2 regions of the Pseudoalteromonas sp. SG43-5 genome follow, and region 1 is predicted to be linked to the other one. Evidence: riboswitches for the same ligand, from Rfam matches in the RefSeq annotation. Region 1 holds a riboswitch; the other holds the start of a gene.
The links. A riboswitch is a leader RNA that binds a small molecule or an ion and turns the genes downstream of it on or off. The one in region 1 is predicted to bind cobalamin.
Positions count from the first base shown of each region.

Region 2: linked by a shared signal. The riboswitch ahead of H5161_RS09830 (TonB-dependent receptor domain-containing protein) and the one ahead of H5161_RS00985 (ABC transporter ATP-binding protein) in region 1 are both predicted to bind cobalamin.

Region 1 covers NZ_JACJFA010000001.1:207,199-215,052, forward strand. The annotation lists gene ung (uracil-DNA glycosylase) at 1-444, opposite strand, end outside; gene H5161_RS00965 (cobalamin-binding protein) at 441-1,301, opposite strand; gene cobO (cob(I)yrinic acid a,c-diamide adenosyltransferase) at 1,301-1,900, opposite strand; gene H5161_RS00975 (cobyric acid synthase) at 1,893-3,377, opposite strand; gene H5161_RS00980 (iron ABC transporter permease) at 3,382-4,386, opposite strand; gene H5161_RS00985 (ABC transporter ATP-binding protein) at 4,388-5,200, opposite strand; cobalamin riboswitch at 5,446-5,580, opposite strand; gene H5161_RS00990 (porin) at 5,642-6,574, opposite strand; gene H5161_RS00995 (LysR family transcriptional regulator) at 6,741-7,613, opposite strand; gene H5161_RS01000 (DUF413 domain-containing protein) at 7,705-7,854, shown strand, end outside.
Region 2 covers NZ_JACJFA010000007.1:124,861-132,714, reverse strand. The annotation lists gene H5161_RS09840 (efflux RND transporter permease subunit) at 1-719, shown strand, start outside; gene msrA (peptide-methionine (S)-S-oxide reductase MsrA) at 805-1,341, shown strand; gene H5161_RS09830 (TonB-dependent receptor domain-containing protein) at 1,419-3,263, opposite strand; cobalamin riboswitch at 3,300-3,484, opposite strand; gene H5161_RS09825 (hypothetical protein) at 3,539-4,333, opposite strand; gene H5161_RS09820 (YajQ family cyclic di-GMP-binding protein) at 4,522-5,004, opposite strand; gene H5161_RS09815 (VanZ family protein) at 5,157-5,510, shown strand; gene H5161_RS09810 (ketopantoate reductase family protein) at 5,503-6,405, shown strand; gene thiI (tRNA uracil 4-sulfurtransferase ThiI) at 6,431-7,854, opposite strand, start outside.

The DNA of each region.
Region 1 (7,854 bases):
GGCAATTACATTATCGGTAAATTGCTCCCATCCTAAATGCTTATGTGAATGCGCTTGCCCTTGCTCCACGGTCAATACTGTATTGAGTAAAAACACGCCCTGATCTGCCCAGCTTTGCAGGTAACCATGCTCAGGAATAATAAACCCGCTGATATCGACAGCTAACTCTTTGTACATATTTTTAAGCGACGGTGGCAGCTTTTTTACATCAGGCAATACCGAAAAACACAAGCCATGCGCTTGCCCTTCCCCGTGGTATGGGTCTTGTCCTAAAATTACAACGCGGATGTCATTAAGTGCGGTGGCATCAAAAGCACTAAATACTTGAGCTTCAGGCGGGTAAACAGCAACACCTTCATTGCGGCGATTAGCCACATACTCTAACGTTTGCTGCATGTAAGGTTGCTGTAATTCACTTTCTAAAAATGTAGCCCAATTGCTCATTGTGTACTCTTAATCTGTTTACGTGATGCGTCTATTTTAACACACATATCCGCGAGTCCATCTAGCATGCGCGGAGTAAAACGATGTAATAAATCGGCATTTACGCTAATAAATTGATCATTTTTAACTGCTGGTACTTCTGGCCACTTTTGCCAATTAACAACCGGCTGTGGTGTTTTTGATTTTTCATCAGGGATAATAATAACTTGCGGCTTAGTAACAATAACATTTTCGATACTAATTTGCGGATAATCTGTAACGCTATCGGCAAATACATTACTTACATGGCATGTTTCAATCAGCTGATTTATCCATGTGTTTTTACTTACTGTCATCATGGGCTCAGCCCATAACTGATAAAATCCGGTAATATCTTTTTTATCTTGCTGGCTTTTAACAATCGCGTTTAGTTTTTGTGTAAATGCGCTTGCCGCTTGTTGGCTTTGCTCAATATTCCCTGTAAATTCACCAAAAGTAAGTAACTCGTGGGCTACACCCGCGATTGTGACGGGGTTACTCAAATACACTTTTATACCTAAACGCTCTATTTGGGCTAAATCTTCGCTTTGGTTTCCGCTTTTCCACGCAATTACTAAATCAGGTTTAAGCGCTAATACTTTCTCAAGCGAGATACCGTAATAACCCCCTATGCGCTCAATACTTTGGGCTTCACTTGGGTAGTCGGCGTAATCAACTGTGCCCACAATATTATCGCCCGCCCCTATGGCAAATAGGTTTTCGACAATGTGCGGTGCAAGCGCGATTATTCGCAGTTTTTTAGAATCATTAGCCAGCTCTGCAAGTGCACTGCCCGATACACAAAAAAGCAGCACCCCAATAAAAAACGCTTTAAACATTAGTAATCAAACCCTTCGAGCGCTTTTATGCCTGAGTCGAATGCATGTTTTACATTACGCACTTCACTTACTGTGTCGGCAAGGTCGGTTAAAGTACGATGTGCTGCACGCCCTGTAATAATAACTGACTGCATGGGTGGGCGGTTATTAAGGGCTGTTACTACTTCATCTAAATCAACGTAGCCGTAAGTCACCATATACGTAAGCTCATCAAGTAATACTAAATCAATACTGCTATCAGCAAGCATACGTTTTGACTCTTGCCATGTTGCCTGCGCGGCTGCAGTATCGGCTTCTTTATTTTGCGTATCCCAAGTAAAACCGGTGTTCATTACAACAAACTCAACACCTGCACCTTGTAATAAATTACGCTCGCCACATTCCCACGTACCTTTAATATATTGGCAAACGGCTGCTTTTTTACCATGTCCAACGCAGCGTGCTACAACGCCAAAGCCTGAGGTTGATTTACCTTTACCATTACCGGTAATTACCTGAAAAATACCTTTTACATCTTGTGCGGCGGCAACACGTGCATCCACTTGTTCTTTTACTTTTTGTTGGCGCTGCTTATGCTTATCGTTGTTTTGTTCAGTCATTATTGTGCCCTTCATAAATCGAGATAATTTGCTGTATGTTTAAATGCGTTTCGCACATGGTTGCTAATCGTTCTAACTGCTGCTCGCGGTGAGCGGCAATACTAATTGGGTTAATTGAGGCGCTTGGTTTTACCCATTTTAAAATTTGCGATGTAGCATCGGCTTCATCAAATAAGCCATGTAAATAAGTGCCCGCAATGGCGTTATCATCGCTAATAAAGCCATCAAACGTAAAGCCATGTGGGTGGCTTTCATCAAAGGTTAAAAATGGCTTATTAAGCGCTGCACCTTGGCTAATCCCTACATGTATTTCGTAACCACTACAGGGTGTTGATTGGTTATTTAAAAGCAGTGTAGCGGTTATTTTAGTTAATACTTTTTGTGTTGTTAGCGTGGTTTCAAAATCGCACAGAGCAAGCCCATTTACTTGCTTTAATGATGACTCAATACCCTCGGGATCGTTGAGCGTATTGCCCAGCATTTGCATGCCGCCACAAATACCAAGTACTTTACCACCATAGCGTAAGTGGCGCTTAATTTGAGTGTCCCAGCCTTCATTTTTCAAAAAACTTAAATCACCCAGCACATTTTTACTGCCTGGGAGAATTATCAGATCAACGTCTGGGATCGTTTGCGTATGGCGCACATAATTTATATTAATGTTTGGGTGCAAACGCAGTGCATCAAAATCGGTGTGGTTACTAATGTGGGGTACAAGCAGCACTGCAATATTAATTGTGGCGTTAGTTACGTTATTATCAATTGCGACGGCGTCTTCAGCATCAAGCGCAAGGTCGTGTAAATAAGGTAATACGCCAAGTACGGGTTTGTTTGTGTATTCTTCAAGCCAATCAAGCCCGCCTTGCAGCAAACCTATATCGCCTCTAAAGCGGTTTATAACAAAACCCTTTACGCGCGCTTGTTCTGACTCGCTTAACAACGCAAGCGTACCTACCAAGTGTGCAAATACGCCGCCTTTATCAATATCAGCAATTATAATTACTGGGCAATCTACCTCTTCGGCGTAGCCCATGTTAGCAATATCGTTTTCACGCAGATTTATTTCAGCAGGGCTCCCAGCCCCTTCAACAAGGAGTAATTCAAAGCGTTTAGCTAAGCGGTTATGTGAAGTAATTACTGCATCCATCGCCACTTTTTTATAGTCGTGATATTTGCCCGCTTCCATATTACTAACGGCTTTTCCGTGAATAATCACTTGTGCGCCCGTGTCGCTATTAGGCTTAAGTAATATAGGGTTAAAGTCTATTTCTGGCTCTACTTTAGCTGCTATTGCTTGCAAAGCTTGCGCACGACCAATTTCGCCGCCATCTTTTGTTACTGCGCTATTAAGTGCCATATTTTGTGGTTTAAAAGGCGCAACCTTTACCCCTCGCTTAGCAAACACCCTGCAAAGGGCAGCAACTAAAGTGCTTTTACCAGCATCTGATGTAGTGCCTTGCACCATTAAGGTTTTCATGGAATTACACCCTTCGCTTTCTAAAAAACAATAAACTCAAAAAGAACACGCTACCAATAGCTGCAGTAATAACACCTACGGGCAGTTCTTGGTTTTTCAGCAATGAGCGCGAAAGTACATCAACCCACACCATAAATGTACCGCCCACCAAGCTGGTTACCAGTAAGCCAGCGATGGTGCCTTGGGATATAAAAAAGCGCACAATATGCGGCACCATTAATCCTACAAACCCAATACCACCACACATAGCCACCAGCACAGCGGTAATTAATGAGCTCAACACCAGCATAAGTATTCTAAAGCGCTGAACCCTAACACCTAATGTAATTGCGCTTTCATCGCCAAGTAACATAGCATTTAGCTGCCTTCTAAAGCTCAGCATTACAAACGTACACAATGTGATTACCAATAAAGGCAAACTAAGCGTAGCCCACTGTGCACGAGCAAAGCTGCCCAGTGTCCAAAATAAAATAGCGGCTACCGCCTGAGGATCGCTCCAATAAAGTAACAAGCTGGTAAATGCACTAAATAAAAACGACAGCGCAACACCAGCTAATAGCATTGATTCTACCTGTGCACTTTGCTGCCTACCTGCAATAAGTATTAATAAACTCATGGCAAGTAAGCTACCTAATAACGCTGCTGCCGATAACATAAAACCTGCGCTAATACCTGCTAATGCCATAAGTAACACCACGCCAAATGAGGCACCCGACGATATACCAAATAAGTAAGGATCGGCTAAAGGGTTACGCGTTACCGTTTGTAAAATAAGCCCCGCAATTGCTAAGCCAGAGCCGGCTAAAAAGGCGAGTAATGTGCGTGGCATTCTTAGTTCAAAAATAATACGCGAATTAAAAGACGCATCATTTGAGAGTAAAAAGCTATTAAATACATCTTGAAGTGAGGTCTCTGCTGCGCCAAAACTAAGTGCTGCAAATAAGCTAAATAAAGCAGCTGCAGCACTGATAAATAGCGCAAGTGATTGGCGAGTATTAACTGCGCTCATATTATTCGTAACCATAAAAGTAAGTGATATGAGGGATGCTATTTCCCGACTCCGATATTTGCGGGTGGTTATTTACTTGAGCGCAGACACCAAAAACGTCGCCTAGCATGTTTTCGGTTAATACCTCACTTGGCGTGCCTGTATGTGTAATTTCACCATTTTTAATAATCACTAGTTCATCGCACATTGCAGAAGCTAAGTTTAAATCGTGAAACGATGCAAACACCGTTACACCCAACGATTTAGCAAGCTCCATTACCTGTATTTGGTATTTAACATCTAAATGGCTAGTTGGTTCGTCCATTATTAACAACTGAGGTTGCTGAACTATGGCGCGGGCTATCAAGGCACGTTGCTTTTCACCACCCGAAAGTGACTCAAAGCTTTGATCGATATGATCTGCCAACCCTACAGTGTTGATAGCTTGGGTAATTTTTTGTTTATCAATGTTAGTTACTGAGCTAAATAGCGATTTATGAGGCGTTAGCCCAAGTGCAATAACATCAAATACGCTTAAGTTAAATTGCGACGGGGTTTCTTGTAAAACAACCGCTACTTTTTTTGCGTACTCATCGCTTTTTAGCTGCCAAATATCGGTGTTGTTAAACTCTACAACGCCATCACTGGGTTTATTAAAACGATATAAACAACGCAATAAGCTCGATTTACCTGCGCCATTAGGTCCAATTAAACCAACAAATTTACCTGTGGTTATTTTAAGGTTTATTTTTTTGAGGATCGTTTTATTGCCAATACCCCACGATACGTTTTTAACGTTTAGTAATGGTATATTTAATGGCGTTTGAGTGTGCAATAGTCAGTCCTAGACGGGATTAAACTCACTAAAATGCGATAAAAATACTAATGCACTACAAGAAAAAATGAGTAAACCCGCTCGTTAAAAGAATTTATACCAATTGCATTAAATTAGTGATTTATTATAGCGACAAAGAAATAGCTTAATAACAAAGCGGAAATTATGACATATACTTGTTCTATATGAATAATTTTTAACGAAGTTAGTAAGTTATTTAATTCGCTAGAAAGATCATGTTTTTAATAAAATTGGTATTATACCATTTGTATCTGACTTAAAGCTTTGCGCTAATTACAGTTGCGGGAACAGTCGAGGACTCGCACCTCATTCCAAATGAAGCTCTATTATGGGCGGCTAAGTAAATAATTTAAAGCAAAAAAAACCGCACTCAAAAGAGCGCGGTTAAAAAGGGAGTGTTTTAACTAATTTAGCGAATAGTTAAAACTTGTATTCCATACCTAAGCCTACGTAGTCTTGGTCAACGTTGTTGTCCATGTCGAAGCTTGAGTAAAAGCCAAATACTTTAATGTTTTTATTTAATTTGTGATCAAGACCAACTGATATTGCTGACTTATCGTCGCTGTCGTCAAAGTCCATGTCTTGGTATTGTACTTTAAATGTGTTGTTACCCATGCTGTAAGCTGCATTTAATAGATAACCATCCGCTTCTGCGCTGCCGTCAACTTTTTCTTGTGTTTGGTACATTGCACCTAACTTAAAGTTTTCAACTTTACCTTGGATTGACGCGCGTACTACATCGTAGCCATTTACTTCACTATCGGCTGCGATAGAGGCATATACTGCGCTCTTTTTAAGTGCCACGTCACCGTAAGTAACCGCCATTGAGTAACCGTTATCAGCGTCTACATCATCTTCAGCTACAAAAGTAGCAAGTACTTTAAAACCTTCGTATGAGTTTGATGAATAACTAACAGTATTCCCTAAACGGTTTTCACCTTTAAATACATTTTTAATATCGCCTTCAAGGTCGTTAAACAAGTCTAACTTACCTTGAGATTGTTTAAGCGCAGTATCGTTACGACCAATAACCACTTGGCCAAACGCACCTTTTAAACCAACGTATTGGTTACGCGCAGAAATATTGTCGTCGTTATCGCCTTTTGAATCAGCATCAGACACATCAACTTGAAACTCAAACTTATATACCGCTTCTAAACTATCATTTATTTTTTCAGAACCTTTAACACCAAGACGAGATGCATTACTTTTTATCTCAGTAAAAGATCCTTCGCCGTCATCAGATGATTGCACTGTTACATTCGCTTTACCGTAAATGTCTACATCGGCAAGTGCATTAAAAGATAAACCACTTAATAGTGCTAAGCATAAGCTCGATTTTACAAATTTCATGTTATTTCCTTGGATAATCACAAAAGACTAATTTTTAAAACTGCTGCATTTTGTCACCGCTAAATGACAGTAATATTACAATGGAAATATTAATGTCTTTTTTTATTAATAAAAATGCATTAAATTTGAAATCAAAATAACATGAAAGCCTAATAAACGGCCGAACTTACTTACTTTTCTTTAATGACAAGCTTGGGGTCATTTGCGATAGTAAATTAACTAAGGTTTCTATTAACTCTTTTTGCTCGTTGTCTCTGTGATACGCTATAAACACGTCTCGCGAGGTATTTTCTACATCTTTAACATGAAACAGTTCACCTTTTTCTAAATGCCCTTCTACCAATACTTGAGGTATAAATGCACTGCCGCCACATTGCAGTATTAAATCAAGTGCAATACGTCCTGTGCTGGTTCTAAAATAAGGCGGTGTTTTACCGGTAAACTGACGCGCATGCCAAAGTGAGAAAGTAGTTCCCCAATCAACATATACATACTGATTATCAAAAAAGTTTTCGTTCGTTGCAGTGTCGTATCCGCTTACGGGAATGATTGGCAACTCACAGATTCGCTCTACCACTAGCTCGTCTACTTTTGGTGGATCAAACAATATTGCCAAATCAAGCGTGCGTTCTAATAACAGCCGAGTGCTTTCTTGTTGTGCTTTAACTTCTGCGACTAATGACACGCCCGGCATCGCTGATACAATATTTGTTATACCAAACTGTAAAAAAGCATCCCAAATATTGGGCGTTCCTGCTAAGCTAATTTGCTTATGCATATTATCGGCAAGCGCAACATCCACTTTGGCGCGTTGCATGCCCGTAATAATCATTTGTGCATGGGGTAATAAACGCTCGCCAGGTGCTGTAAGTTGAATGTTATTACGCTGGCGAATAAACAAATTAACACCAAGTCCTTGCTCTAATTGGCGAATTCTAAAGCTCACTGCAGACTGCGTAATATAAAGGTTTTCGGCCGCTTTACCAAAGTGACGCGTACGCACTACCTCAACAAATGTTTTTAATAAATCGATATCCAATTTTTTATCCTCACGATAAAAATAATTTGTTTAATAAATTGCCAAACTTGCATCATACTCCAGCTAATTACTAAGGTATGAGGATAAAGCTATGAGCAATAACATTTCATTACTACGCCAAGCATTTGTTAGCCAACGTCAATTTTATGATGATCAAAACTTTCCACGAGGCTTTAGCCGCAGCGGAAACTTCACCTTATTAGAAGCCAGCATACTTGAACAACACGGAGTTGTTTTAAAA
Region 2 (7,854 bases), on a different contig from region 1:
ACCGTTACAACCGTATGCGCGCAATTACATTAAGCGCCAACTTAGCCGATGGTTATACACTTGAGCAAGCGCTTAACTTTTTAAACGAGGTAGCCGCTGAGGAAAACGATATAGATGGCGCAGTAGATTACAAAGGTGAATCGCAGCTTTATTACGAAGGCGCATCAGCGATGACCTACGTATTTATACTTGCACTCACCGTTACCTTTTTAGTACTTGCTGCGCAGTTTGAAAGCTTTATGCACCCGTTTGTAATTATGCTTACCGTACCGCTTGGTTTAATGGGCGCTATGTTTGGGCTTTGGGCTACAGGACTTACCTTAAATATTTACAGCCAAATAGGTATTGTCATGCTCATAGGCTTAAGTGCTAAAAATGGTATTTTGATTGTAGAATTTACTAACCAATTACGCGATAAAGGCGTTGAGTTTAGTGAAGCAATACTACAAGCAGCTACCCAGCGCCTTCGCCCAATAATAATGACCTCACTAACAACCGTTATGAGTTCAGTACCATTGGTACTCGCCTCTGGGCCTGGTGCAGAAAGTCGTATGGTAATTGGTGTAGTTGTGTTTACAGGGGTTATTGTATCTACCCTGCTGACTCTTTTTGTTGTACCTGCTGCGTATTATGCTCTGTCGAGAAATACTCAGTCACCTGAGTTTTTACAACAAAAGCTGAATAAACAAGCTGCTGAAAAACCTTTCGAAGAGATCTAATCTCTTTATTGCGCCGTAACCTTGTTGTTGCGGCGCATACAATTTATGCTCGCCTTTAAACTCCATATACATTTTAGGAATACTTATGAGCTCAACAACGCAAGTAGCAACATTTGGTGGCGGCTGTTTTTGGTGTATAGATGCTGCATTTAGACGTGTAAATGGCGTATTAGATGTGAGTTCTGGCTATACAGGCGGCGAAACCGACGACCCAACCTATAATTCTGTATGCTCTGGCACAACAGGGCACGCTGAGGTTGTTAAGATTGAATTTGACGCAACTGTCGTTAGCTTTGAAACACTGCTGGCAATGTTTTTCACTTTGCATGATGCAACACAGCTGAATCGACAAGGTAACGACATAGGCACACAGTATAGAAGCGTTGTTTACTATCACGATGAAGCTCAGCTAAAGCAAACCAATGAAATGATAGCTCAACTGCAAAGCCATGTGAGTGAGCCAATTGTGACAGAAGTCAGCCCTGCTACTACATACTATCCAGCAGAGCATTACCATCAAGATTACTATAACGAAAACCCACAGCAGGGTTACTGCAGTATTTTAATCGCACCTAAATTACATAAGTTTGAAACCGTATTTAAAGAGTTTTTAACTGAGTAACTAAGTTTAGTCGCATAGTAAAAAGCCCGATTTAAATCGGGCTTTTGTCTTTTTTACTCTTTAACTATTGAAAGCGATTAAAACTGGTAACTTGCGCCTGCAAAAAAGCGGCGCTCTGGTGTGTTGTAGTAATACACTTGACCCGTTGTAAAATCAGCGTTTGAGTCAACCGCGTTATACTCTTTATCAAATAAGTTTTCTACACGAAGCGAAACCTCAATGTGTTCATTTACTTGGTAATTACCCGCTAAATTCCACAGCGTGTAAGAACCTAAGCGCGTTACTGCACCTTCTCGGTCACTACGGTATTGCATGTCTAACCTTGCATCAAAAGCACCAAACTGTTTTGCAAGTTCCCAGTTAAATGTGCGTTTAGCAACATTACGTAACTCTGCGCCCGTTTCTTCGTCTTCTGCACTTAAATAAGCAAAGTTAAGGTTGCTATCAAAACCAAAAAACTGCTGAGATAAGCTAAATTCAACCCCTTCGTAGCGTGCTTCATTTAAGTTGATAGGAAAAAAGTTAGAATCTAAAGATATCTTATCTTCAATATCATTTCTAAAAATAGCAACGTCAATACTTGCTATATCAAAACCTACATTTAACCCAATCTCTTGATTTAATGATTTCTCAGGCTCTAAATCAGGATTAGATGAAGGTGGAAAACCAGGAAAAGCCGGAAAGTATAAATCGTTAAATGTAGGTGCTTTAAAACCAGTGCTTTGGCTTATACGGAACGTGGCGTCTTCAGATAAATGATAACCCGCAGCGGCTGTATATGTTGTTTCATCACCAAACTGTTCATCATCGTCTTGGCGAATTGTTAAATTAACTAACACTTTTTCAGCATTGTAATAGGCCCCAACAAATACTGCTAATACATCACGCTCTTGCATATCATACTGCGTTGAACTGTGAGATACATCATCGTTGTACCAATTAATACCACCACTAATGTTAAGTTCATTAGATAACAGGTACTGCCCGTTATAATCAATTTGTGTGCGTTTAGTTATAAAGGTACTTGTTGTTGGCCCAACTGAAAAATCGACATATGTATTGTCTGAATCATCTGTTGAAAGCGCTAAATCAATACTATGCGTTTGGTTAGTGTAGTTTTTGCTCCAACCTGTAGAAAGTTGATAGTTTTTAAAGTCATCTCGTTCAATCGTACTATCTGCTGGGCTAAAGCTACTGTCGTAATCTGCATAACCTTCACTGTATTGGCCTAATAACTTAAAGTCGCCGTAATGTGCATCGGTGTAGTTTACTTTAAACCCAAGGTTTTTATTTTCATAGCCATCTTCATCAGGTGCTACGCCTTGCAATACATCAAAGTTATCTGTTTTTTCAAAGCCTGCGTTAAATGCTGTTGTTATATCATCTGATTTTACAGAGCCTGCAACTTGATAATTTTGATAAGAGTCAGAACCAAATGTAGCGCTTAGGGATAAGTTATCTGACTCACGCGTAATAATATTAATAACACCAGCGAGTGCATCAGAGCCATAAACAGCCGCGCGAGAGCCTTTAATAATTTCTATGCGTTCAATACTATTTAAAGGGACATTATTTAGTGCTTTTTGACCAAGTGTTGCTGAGCCTGTACGTACACCGTCAATTAAAATCAACGTATCGCCAGAGCCTGTACCACGAAGTGACACACCTGTATTTTGACCAAAACCACCGTTTGGATTAACTTGAAAACCCACTCGCGTGCTTAAAAGTGTAGGTAAATCGCGTACGTTACTAGCTTCTATTTCAGCACGTTCAATAACATTTACACTCACTAAAACGTCGTTAATTGATTGCTCAAACTTATTAGCTGTAACGGTTATTTTTTCAATTGATTGCTCTGCACCAGACACAGAAAATGAAAGCGCAGCAGAAATTGCAACGCCTAGAGTTGTTTTGTTTAACATGAGATCCCCTACCTTTGCCCACCGCAAAGATTTAAGTAAGTAAGATTGCATCAAGGCCGGTCTCCGGACTCAGTAAGCACATAAAAACATGCAATACTCTACCGTTGCGGGGGCAGTGTTGGGCTTGTAGTCATCATGAAAACGCACCAACTTCCCGATTATCCTGCTAAAAAAATCATTACATGAAGTGGCTAGCAAGCACCTTGAAAATATGCCGTCATTGTGAGCATTTTGTTTACAAATGTCAATGGACGTCTATATAGCTAAAAGCTATTTCAGTTCAGTGCTGTATTATTATAGCTTGAAGGAATACCGTACTTATCAAGTAGCTTCTGAAGTTGCATTTGTGTAGTAGGTAAATTTAATATTTCATCCATTTTGCGACTAGATATTTTATTTGATTGTGAGTTAATCAAAAAATGTGTTTCATACACTGCATCTGGTACGTCACTCTTAAATAGTAAATCCATATTTAAGATATTCTGCTTTTTAAAATACTGATAAGCAATACTGTTTAAAACCCCGACTTCAGCGCGCCTTAATAGCAGCATTTTAACTACATTGAATTCATCGATTGTAAGGCTTACCTGGTGCTCTTCTCTCAAGTATTCGGCATTTGTATTAAATCCTGCAAATTGATACGAATACCCTAAAACCCCAACTTTGGTTAATTTGTCCAGATTGTCAAAATAAGTTTGTTCTGATGCATTCTCTTTGAGTGTATAAAGCTCGTTTTTGGTGATGGTATAAAATTCAGTTTTTTCAATGTTTTTCTGCGTTGTTTTTGGCAGCCATTGCATTGCCATTAAAAATAAAACGTCGAAGTTATTTTTTTCAACAGACAAAGTAAGCCTTTTTACAGGTAAAGAAATAAGTATAAAGTTAAATTCCTCCTGTGCGTCGTTTAAAATATTAATAAACTCAGGAGCAAAGCCCTGCTTTTTTTGCGCGTTAATAATAATCGGAAAGTAGCCATCTTCGACCAATACATCAATATCAACTGGCTTTGATAAGCTTGGCTTGGTAAATATAAGCAAAACAAATAACAGAAATAATTGATGGGGTCTCATTTTAATACCTTCTAGAGTGAAATTTTTATTATATTCAATTAAATATAATAGCTTAAATATCAAAAGGTGGATTAATACATGCAGAACTACGAGAGGATAAGGTGGGAAAGTTGTAAAAAATTAAGTAGCTTTAATCTGTCTGCAAATATAGACAAATTAAAGCATTTTTATTAAAAACAGTTTATAAATTAGTCACGAAAGTTTTTAAACTGAAAAGGCTGACCTAAATCGGCACTGCGTACTACCTGCATTGCCTCTTGAAGATCGTCACGCTTTTTACCTGTCACACGCACTTCTTCGCCTTGAATAGCGGCTTGTACTTTAACTTTTGAATCTTTAATGGCTTTAACCACTTTTTTGGCCATGTCTTTTTCGATACCTTGCTTTAACCCAACGTTACGAAATACATTTTTTCCTGCACGGCTAATATCTTGAAGTTCTAAACTAGCTACATCCATACCGCGCTTTGAAATTTTTCCCGCTAAAATATCGAACAACTGCATAACTTGAGAGTCAGCTTCTGCTTTAAGCTTAATTGTTTTATCGTTTAGCTCAATAGATGCATCAACGCCTCTAAAATCAAAGCGAGTCTCTAATTCACGGTTTGCGTTATCAACCGCATTTTTAGCTTCGTTCATTTCTACTTCAGATACAATATCAAATGAAGGCATTAGTATACTCCTAACTATTTAATCTTAATTTTATGTGGCAATTATAACGCTAAAATTATAAATCTTTACATTTTTCTGCATCTTGTTCAGGTGCGATACTAAATTAGTTTGATATACTTGCGCCTCTTTTTTAAGCGATTTTAGGATTTGTCGTGACAAGGCGTGTTTATCAAGCAGTTTTTTTAATCAGCATAGTGGCTTTCACCTTTTTATTTGCTAAAGAAATAAAAGGTGGCGTTGTAAATTTATTCCCTCATGTTGATAAAGTCGCCCATTTTGGGATTTTTTTTATATTAGCCATAATAATGGATAAGGCTTTTAAGCTTCCTTTATATGCTCAAATACTCTTATTAGCAGGCTATGGCGCCTCGATAGAAATAATGCAAGACGCACTACCTTATAGGCAAGCATCACTTGGTGATTTTTTTGCTGATTTTGCAGGTGCTGCAAGCTACTTTTTACTTAGAGTAATTTTTACACCTCGAAAAAAGAACCCACATGGCTAATATTTTAATCGTTGGCGATGGCGCTATTGGCTTATTGCTGAGCCACTTTTTGAGCGCATCGCATAATGTCAGTGTTTTAACTCGTAAAAACCCAACAAACACCCGCTTTTACAGCAGAGGTAAGGGTGCATCAAAAAAAATTGACGCTAAATTTATTTCATTAAATCAGCTAGATAAAGCAACTGAATTTGATGTAATTTTATTTACCGTTAAAGCTTTTCAAGTGCTTGATGCGTTTTCTCAAATAAAGCCATTTTTACCAACACATTGCTCTGTTGTACTTTCGCACAATGGAATGGGCAACGTTGATGAGATAAATAACCAGCTAAACACCCATCAAGCACTCTACTTTTTAACGACAAGCATAGCGGGCTTTAAATCAAACCAATATATTGTGCAACACACAGGTGAAGGACAAAGCGTTATTGGTGGCTGTAATGAGCTTGCACTTCAAAATAGTGCGCCAATAGCTGATATTTTTAAAGTAATACCCAACCTAAAGTTTACTAATAACATTCAGCAGCTTCGTTTTGAAAAGCTACTCGTCAATATTGCCATTAATCCATTAAGCGCTTTAAGTAATGTAAAAAATGGCGAATTACGTGCACCTAAGTACAATACAATAATTTTTAATGCACTCACTGAAGCATGCAATATTGCAAAGGCTCAAGGGCTTAATATCCCATTAATTAAAGCTCTCAATACCGCTTATAAAATAATGGAGTTAACCGCAAATAATTACTCATCAATGCAGCAAGATATAGCTCACAATAGAGAAACTGAAATATCAGCTATATGTGGCTATATTAGCCAACAAGGTAAACTTTACAGTATTCCAACGCCTTACAACGATGAGTTGTTAGTCAAAATTCAGGCAAAAAAAAGCGTGGTATAAACCACGCTTATATAAGCTTTTAACTTTACGGGCGATAAACTTTTACAGTTTCGAAGCCCTGTTCGTGCAGCATAAGTGCCTGTAGTTGGCTCATTACGCCTCTGTCACAATATAAATAGTAGTCAGTGTCTTTTGGTAAATCACCAAACTTAGTAGCCAAACGGAAGAACGGCAAATGCACCACTTCAACACCATCGATTGCAAGCGGTGCAGCTTCTTCTTCTTCTGGTGAGCGAATATCAATTACTACAGAGCCTGCAGGTAAATCAGCAACCGACTCAGCCTCTTTTAGCTCTTGCTTTGCTTCTACGTCAATATCGCGTACATCCATTATGCGCGCGTTATTTACTACGGTATCTAGCACATCAAAATCGAACTTTTCTTCTTCGGCTTCTATTACTTCAATTTTGGCTTTAACTGTCGGTTTTTTAGAAATAACACCACAATATTCAGGCATCGTTTCAGCCATTTCAGCTGTACCAATTTGGCGAGCAAGATTAATAATTTCTTGTTTATCATTTTGAATTAGCGGGCGTAAAATAAGCGTTTCAGTAACGCGGTCAATCACGCTTAAGTTCGCTAATGTTTGACTAGATACTTGGCCAATACTTTCACCAGTGACAAGCGCCTGAATGTTTAACTTTTCAGCCACTACACTTCCTGCTCGCATCATCATACGTTTAAGTACAACACCCATTTGGCTGTTTTCAACGTTTTCTAGAATTTCAGCAACAACAGGTTCAAAATCAACTGTTATAAATTTAACTTTATGTGTTGAGCTGTATTTTTTCCATAAAAAATAGCTCGCTTGCTTAACACCAATCTCGTGCGCTGCGCCACCTAGATTAAAGAATAAAAAGTGCGTACGTGCGCCTTTACGAATCATTTGGTAACTTGCTACGCCAGAGTCAAAACCACCCGACATAAGCGAAAGCACGTCTTCTTGCGTTGGTAGTGGAAAGCCCGCCATACCAAAATGCGTTTGCGAAACAATATAAGCTTTATCGTCTTTTACTTCTAAGCGTATTGTTACTTCTGGACGGCTAAGTTTAACGCTTGCGCCTTCAATATGTTGATTTAGCCCACCACCAACATAACGCTCTAAATCAGTCGAGGTAAAGTCGTGTTGGCCTATACGCTTAGCACGCACACAAAAAGTTTTACCCACAATTGTGTGACCCACTAACGCTATTGTTTTTTGATAGATATCATCGAGAGTTTCAAATTGCGTCTCAGTTACTTCAATAAACTGAACGATACCAGGTATGCGTTTAAGGCTGTCGATAAAATCAAGGCGAACTTGTGCATCTTCAAGCTTTGTAACAACTGAAATATTATCCCAGTTATTTCTTACTTGTACTTTTTCGTCAAGACGTCGCAATACAATCTTAATGTTATTTTCTAACACTTTAGTAAAGCGTTTACGGACCGAACGGCTTTTGATGGCTA